3 regions of the Rhizobium sp. C104 genome follow, and region 3 is predicted to be linked to each of the others. Evidence: riboswitches for the same ligand, from Rfam matches in the RefSeq annotation. Region 3 holds a riboswitch; each other region holds the start of a gene.
The links. A riboswitch is a leader RNA that binds a small molecule or an ion and turns the genes downstream of it on or off. The one in region 3 is predicted to bind cobalamin.

Region 1: it holds a riboswitch for cobalamin, as region 3 does, so the genes downstream of both, cobU (bifunctional adenosylcobinamide kinase/adenosylcobinamide-phosphate guanylyltransferase) here and bluB (5,6-dimethylbenzimidazole synthase) in region 3, are expected to answer to the same signal.
Region 2: it holds a riboswitch for cobalamin, as region 3 does, so the genes downstream of both, nrdH (glutaredoxin-like protein NrdH) here and bluB (5,6-dimethylbenzimidazole synthase) in region 3, are expected to answer to the same signal.

What each region holds. Positions count from the first base shown of each region.
Region 1 is NZ_CP092348.1:1,006,738-1,008,994, reverse strand. It holds gene cobW (cobalamin biosynthesis protein CobW) at 1-360, opposite strand, end outside; partial or broken gene cobU (bifunctional adenosylcobinamide kinase/adenosylcobinamide-phosphate guanylyltransferase) at 365-888, opposite strand; cobalamin riboswitch at 1,172-1,565, opposite strand; gene MF410_RS06150 (chloride channel protein) at 1,845-2,257, shown strand, end outside.
Region 2 is NZ_CP092348.1:4,160,467-4,162,723, forward strand. It holds gene MF410_RS21610 (heavy metal translocating P-type ATPase) at 1-371, shown strand, start outside; cobalamin riboswitch at 576-803, shown strand; gene nrdH (glutaredoxin-like protein NrdH) at 1,061-1,282, shown strand; gene nrdI (class Ib ribonucleoside-diphosphate reductase assembly flavoprotein NrdI) at 1,299-1,703, shown strand; gene nrdE (class 1b ribonucleoside-diphosphate reductase subunit alpha) at 1,682-2,257, shown strand, end outside.
Region 3 is NZ_CP092348.1:1,151,250-1,153,506, forward strand. It holds gene MF410_RS06860 (MFS transporter) at 1-606, opposite strand, end outside; cobalamin riboswitch at 777-964, shown strand; gene bluB (5,6-dimethylbenzimidazole synthase) at 1,006-1,695, shown strand; gene MF410_RS06870 (DUF2865 domain-containing protein) at 1,699-2,257, opposite strand, start outside.

The sequences.
Region 1 (2,257 bases), 140 kb from region 3:
AATGTCAGGCCAGTTGAAGGCGGCGACCAGCGGCTGCGGCAGAGCGAGGCCCGAGGTTTCAATGACGATATGGTCGGGCCGCTGCTCACGTTCCAAGAGCTTCGTCATCGTCGGAATGAAATCGTCGGCGACGGTGCAGCAGATGCAGCCATTAGTCAGTTCGATGATGTCGTCCTCGCTGCAGTTCTCCGCACCGCAGCCCTTCAGCACCTCGCCGTCGACACCGAGATCGCCGAATTCATTGATGATCAGCGCGATCTTTTTACCGCCGGCATTGGTAAGCAGGTTGCGGATCATCGTCGTCTTGCCGGCGCCGAGGAAACCGGTGATGACGGTTGCGGGAATCTTCTGTTGATTCATGGATTTAACCCTTCATTTTCAGCGGCAGGCCTGCCGCGATGAATAGACTTCGGCGGCCTTTGCCGCGATCAGCTGGTGGAGACGGCCGGCATGATCGCGAAAATCCCGCGCCATGCGATTGTCCGGCACGATGCCGAGGCCGATCTCGTTTGACACGAAAACGAGCCGCGCCTTTGCCCGCGGCAAATAATCGGCGAGCGCCAAAAAATCCGCCGCCATATCGCGCTCCTCCATCATCAGATTGGTGACCCAGAGCGTCAGGCAGTCGATCAGCACGACCCGGCCCTCGCCGTCGATGGCGGCGAGCCTGCCGACGAGATGGAGCGGTTCCTCATGCGTCGTCCATGACGGGCCGCGATCGGCTCTGTGCTGGGCAATCCGCGACTGCATCTCCTCGTCCCACGCCCGGCCGGTCGCGACGTAGTGACGATCGAGGCCGGTTGCAACGACGAGGTTTTCGGCAAACCGGGATTTGCCGGAGCGTGCGCCGCCGAGGATGAAAATGGCATTGGAGAGAGCGGTCGTCATGCGCAGACGGCCTGCTGGGAGAATGCGACACCCCACCACGCTCCCTCATTCCTGTGCCTGTCACAGGAATCCAGGCACGGCGCGTCCGCGCCGTGAATGACTCTCATTCGGGAAGTAAGTCTCTCGCGCCCAAGGACTTGGTCGCACTGGATTCCTGTGACGGGCACAGGAATGAGGGAGGAGAGGGAAATGCGCTCCAGTACCCCACGAGGCAACGCCGAATTCAATCGTTCAGCCAAAACAACCTCCGTGCTGGCAGCGGGTCTCTTGCCCAGGATTGGGCTTTTCGCCCGGCACGAATGGCAGGTCTCCTGGCTCGCGGTTGTCGGCCGCGATCGGGGCGGACCGGAAACCGGTCGCCCCTGATCGTGCCAGCGGATCTGCCTCGCCTTCCCGGCTGCATTGGTGAAGAGGTGGACGATTCGTAGAAATAGAGGCGTCCGACCCCGGTTGATCACCATGCATGTCCAGTGGCTTTTCCGGCATGTCGCCCGTCACGCCCGCCTGCATGATTGCAAGCGGGCAGGAAGGGCTCGATGCCGGATGGAAGACCCTGACCGCTCTACAGTCGCGGGGTCGGCTGTGATGAAGGCGCCCGGTGTGGGTCCGCCCCGTCACATTCCCTTTTCATCCGGAAGGCGTAACGCCGATCCGGAACCATCCGTTATATCCGAGGATGGCCAGATGACCATCCGCGTGGGATGGTCTGGCGACCATCCGTTGAGGGATGGTTAGGCAAGCTCAGGAGTGAAGTCAACCGGCCTTGGCGGTCGGCCGTGGGCGGCAAGGCAGGCACGCTCATCCAAACACGACTTACTCGACCAGGAATATCGTCATTTATCAGAGGCTTACGTCATAAATATTTGACGCGCCCGCCGGCTTTTCGCCGCAATTGCGCTGCAAGCGGACTGCGCCATCGCCCTTGACCGGGCCTCTTCCTGCCTAGTTGTCTTGCCATGCTTATGAAATTGGATCGGCGCCGGTTCCGAGCGCTGCGTGTTTTCTTCGATCCGGGGCGGCTGCGGGCGCTGACCCGCCGCAGCGAAGTCGGTCTGTCTCTGGCGGGCGCTGTCGTCGGCATTGCCTCCGGTCTTGCCGTGACCGGCATGAGCTTCGTGTCCAATGAACTGCATCAGTTGGTCTTCGGTATCGCCGACAGCGAAAGGTTGAGCTCGTCGGTGATCGACGACAAGCTGCTGCTGCTCACCGCCCCGATCATCGGCGGCATCCTGCTCGGCCTGTTGCTCTTCATTTTGGCCAAACGCCGCAAGAAGCCGATGGTCGACCCGATCGAGGCCAATGCGCTGCATGGCGGCCGCCTGTCCTTGACTGACAGCATTATCGTCGCCGTGCAGAACCTGATCTCCAA
Region 2 (2,257 bases), 1.5 Mb from region 3:
GGGTCGTCGGCGAATTGAAGCGCCAGGGCTTCATCGTCGCCAAGGTCGGCGACGGCATCAACGATGCTCCGGCGCTGGCCGCCGCCGATATCGGCATCGCCATGGGCGGCGGCACCGATGTGGCGCTGGAGACGGCCGATGCCGCCGTGCTGCACGGGCGCGTCGGCGACGTGGCGCGGATGATCGAACTGTCCAAACGGACGATGCGCAACATCCTGCAGAATATCAGCATCGCGCTCGGGCTGAAGGCGGTGTTCCTGGTGACGACGATTGCCGGCATCACCGGGCTCTGGCCGGCGATTCTCGCCGATACCGGTGCGACCGTGCTGGTGACGATCAACGCGCTGAGGCTGTTGCGGGTCGAGGGATAAACTCTCTTCGCAGCGACGATGCGGGCTGATCCGGAATCGACAATCGTAGAGCCGGCTATAGGCCGGCTCTCTTCGTTTCGGCCTTCTCGACAGCCTCTTTTCGTTAAGCCTTCGTTAGCCATGTTTTTCACAGGAACGTAGCGATTTCAAACCTGTCGTAACGCAATGCACAAACCATCCGTTGACGTGATTTCGGATTCGCGTACTATATCTAGTGTTCAAGGTTCCTTCGATTCGTGTCGGATCGCGGGCTAAGACGGGAATACGGTGCGTTTCGCCATGACGGCGCAGCAAGGCCGGAGCTGCCCCCGCAACTGTAAGCGGCGAGCAACTGTCCGATTTCAGGTCACTGAGGCATGATGCCTCGGGAAGGCTGGGGCAGGGTGCTTCGACCCGCAAGCCAGGAGACCTGCCTTGAACTAGATGTCCACGGGCGGGGTGTCCGGAAGGTCGCGTGAATGACAGCGGAATGATTCGCGCCTGTTACGCTGCCCCGAACGTCCGCATGAGCACTTCGGGGTTGAAGTCATGTCCAGAATATCAAGGCCGCCGCCCGCGCAAATCCCGAGAGGGATCGTATCAGGCGTTTAAACGCCGACTTTGCCAGATCACCAAATGTTGCCCCGGACGCTGCAAGGCGCCCGATCCCAGTCTTGCGTCCTGAATTCTTTGACATCACGAGGAACATGATGAGCGTTACCGTCTACAGCAAACCCGCCTGCGTCCAGTGCACCGCCACCTATCGCGCCCTCGACCGGCTGGGCGTCGATTACGACATCGTCGATATCTCGCAGGATACCGAAGCGCTCGATCGTGTCCGCAGCCTCGGCTACATGCAGGCGCCGGTCGTGATCGCCGGCGAGCGGCATTGGGCGGGTTTCCGCCCCGATATGATCAGCGCGCTCTCCTGACCCGAGGAAAAAGGCGATGGGGCTGATCGTTTATTATTCCAGCCGCTCCGAGAATACCCATCGCTTCGTCGCCAGGCTCGGACTGCGCGCGGCGCGCATTCCGGCTGGCGGCGCAGAGGCGTTCCCTATCCGCGAACCCTTCGTTCTCATTGTGCCGACCTACAGCGGCGACGGTGGCAAGGGTGCCGTTCCCAAGCAGGTGATCCGTTTCTTGAACGATGCGGAAAACCGAGGACATATCCGCGGCGTGATTGCCGCGGGCAACAGCAATTTCGGCGAGACATACGGGCTCGCCGGCGACGTGATCTCGCAAAAATGCCAGGTGCCTTACCTCTACAGGTTCGAGCTCATGGGCACGGCCGAGGATGTCGCCAACGTCAAACACGGAATGGAACAATTTTGGACACGGGAACAACTCTGACGCGGGATGCGGGCGCAAAACCGCATAACACTTTTGCTCATCCCGCCGGCGAACGCCCTTTGAAAGCGGCGGAGACGCTCGACTATCACGCGCTGAACGCGATGCTGAACCTCTATGACGACGAGGGGAAGATCCAGCTCGACAAGGACCGCATGGCGGCGAAGCAGTATTTTCTGCAGCATGTGAACCAGAACACCGTGTTCTTTCACAATCTGAGGGAAAAGCTCGATTACCTCGTCACCGAGGGTTATTACGAGCAGGAGGTTCTCGACCAGTATTCCTTCAATTTCGTCCGCGACCTGTTCGATCAGGCCTATGCGAGGAAATTCCGTTTTCCGACCTTCCTCGGCGCCTTCAAATATTACACCAGCTATACGCTGAAGACCTTCGACGGAAAGCGCTATCTCGAGCGCTACGAGGACCGCATCTGCATGGTGGCGCTGACCTTGGCGCGGGGTGACGAGGCCCTTGCCCGCGACATGGTCGACGAGATCATTTCCGGCCGTTTCCAGCCGGCAACGCCGACCTTCCTCAATGCCGGCAAGAAGCAGCGT
Region 3 (2,257 bases):
GCCGAAGACGAAGCCAGAAAAGCCGATGCCGCAAAGGAAGAAGCCCGGAAAATCCATCGGCCGTGGACTGCGAGGCTCGACCGCCGGCAGGAAACGCGTGACGAGGATGATGCCGAGCACGCCGATCGGGACATTGATCCAGAAGATCCAGTGCCAGGTGAGATAGGTGGTGAGGAAACCACCGATCGGCGGCCCCATGATCGGGCCGATCAGCGCGGGGATGGTCAGCCAGGCCATGGCATCGACGAGTTCGTGGCGCGGCGTTCCCCGGACCAGCAGCAGACGGCTGACCGGCGTCATCATCGAGCCGCCGGCGCCCTGGATCAGCCGCGCGACGACGAAGGCCGCAATCGAATTGGAAAAGGCGCAGGCGACTGAGCCGATCATGAAGACGAAGATCGCCATACGGAAGATGTTGCGCGCGCCGAAACGATCCGACATCCAGCCGCTGATCGGGATGAAGATCGCCAATGCCACGAGATAGCTGGTGACGGCAAGCTTCAGCGCGATCGGCGAGGTGCCGAGATCGGCTGCGATCGCCGGCAGGCTGGTGGCGATGACGGTCGAATCCATCTGTTCCATGAACAGGGCGACCGCAAGGATCATGGGTGTCAGGCGGGGCACGGGCAACTGGGTGCAAAGAGGAAAATTGCGGCGCCACAGGCGTCGGTTAGGATCTGTTCGGTTCTACGGCAGCGATGCACACCTGTCCACGCGATCGATGTCACATACGGGTGAATGCGGCATGAGGCCGCTTGCCGCAGGGCCGGTTTGCTGAAATAGATGCGCCGTCAGGTGCCCGCTTTTCAAGCGGGAGAATCGGGAATTCGGTGCGAGACCGAAACGTGCCCAACGCTGTAAGGCCGACGTTTGCCGCTTTATCATGCCACTGGCTTTCGCCGGGAAGGCTGCGGCAGACGGATGACGCCAAGTCAGAAGACCGGCCTGGCAAGATAGACCCAACCCGCGCGGACGGCGGGCGGTTGCGTTGTTGGGGATTTGACGATGCGACCCTTTGATGAGGATGCCCTGTCCGTGGCGTCCGGTTTTTCCTTGGCCGAACGCGAGGCCGTCTATCACGCGATCATGACGCGGCGCGACGTTCGCAGCCAGTTCCTGCCCGAGCCCTTGCCCGACGACGTGGTGGAACGGCTGCTGACCGCCGCGCACCACGCACCCTCCGTCGGCTTCATGCAGCCGTGGAATTTCATTCTGGTGAGAAGTCCAACGGTGCGAGCGCGCATCCGCGATGCCTTTGCCAAGGCCAACGAGGAAGCGGCATTGATGTTTGAGGGCGAGCGGCGGCAGGTCTATCGCTCCCTCAAGCTGGAAGGCATCGTGGAGGCGCCGCTCGGTATCTGCGTAACCTGCGATCCCACCCGCAGCGGCAGCGTGGTGCTGGGGCGCACGCACAATCCGCGAATGGACAGCTATTCGACAGTCTGCGCCATCCAGAATCTCTGGCTGGCGGCCCGCGCCGAAGGGATCGGCATTGGCTGGGTCAGCATCTTTCACGAAGCCGACCTGAAGACCATTCTCGGCATCCCCGAGCATATCGAAGCGGTTGCCTGGCTCTGCGCCGGTTTCGTCGACCGGCTCTACGACCAGCCGGAACTCTCGGTCAAAGGCTGGCGGCAGCGGCTACCGCTTGAGGAACTCGTCTTCCACGATGGCTGGGGAAGGAACGAGAGGTAGCGATCACTGCTGCTGCGGCTGCGGGCCAGGTGCGGCAGGATTGGCAAGGTCGATCGAGCCCTGGTCGCCGGCGAGGAATTGCGGGCCGACCTGGCGGACCTTGTTCTGCGTGGGGTCGTAGGGACGCTCTGGAACCGATGGCTGCGGCGCGGCGGCGGCCGCTGTATCCTTCGCCGGCGGATTGGTGCGGATGGTGGTGATCGAGCCCTGTGGCGGCGGCTGGCTTATCGCCTGCTTGCCGCGCATCTCGTCGTAATAGGCGGTGAGATTGCAGGCACAGGCGTTTTTCTCGCCGGGCGCGCGGCTTTTGTAAGCGAAGGCGTTCTTCATGGCGCTGTAGGGCGTGCCGGTTGCGACCGAGATCATGTTCGAGGCTTCCGTGCTCGTCACGTCGCGATAGAAAAGCTGGGTTTCGATGCCGGGGCACATCTTGGCGCAGGTCTGGGCGTCGCGGCCGAAATCGACCGAGGTGGTGTTTGAACTGATCGGGAAGAAGCCGCCGTCACAGCTGCGCACGCAGATGGTGCTGACCGGCGACAGCATATCGGCCCGCGGCAGGCCG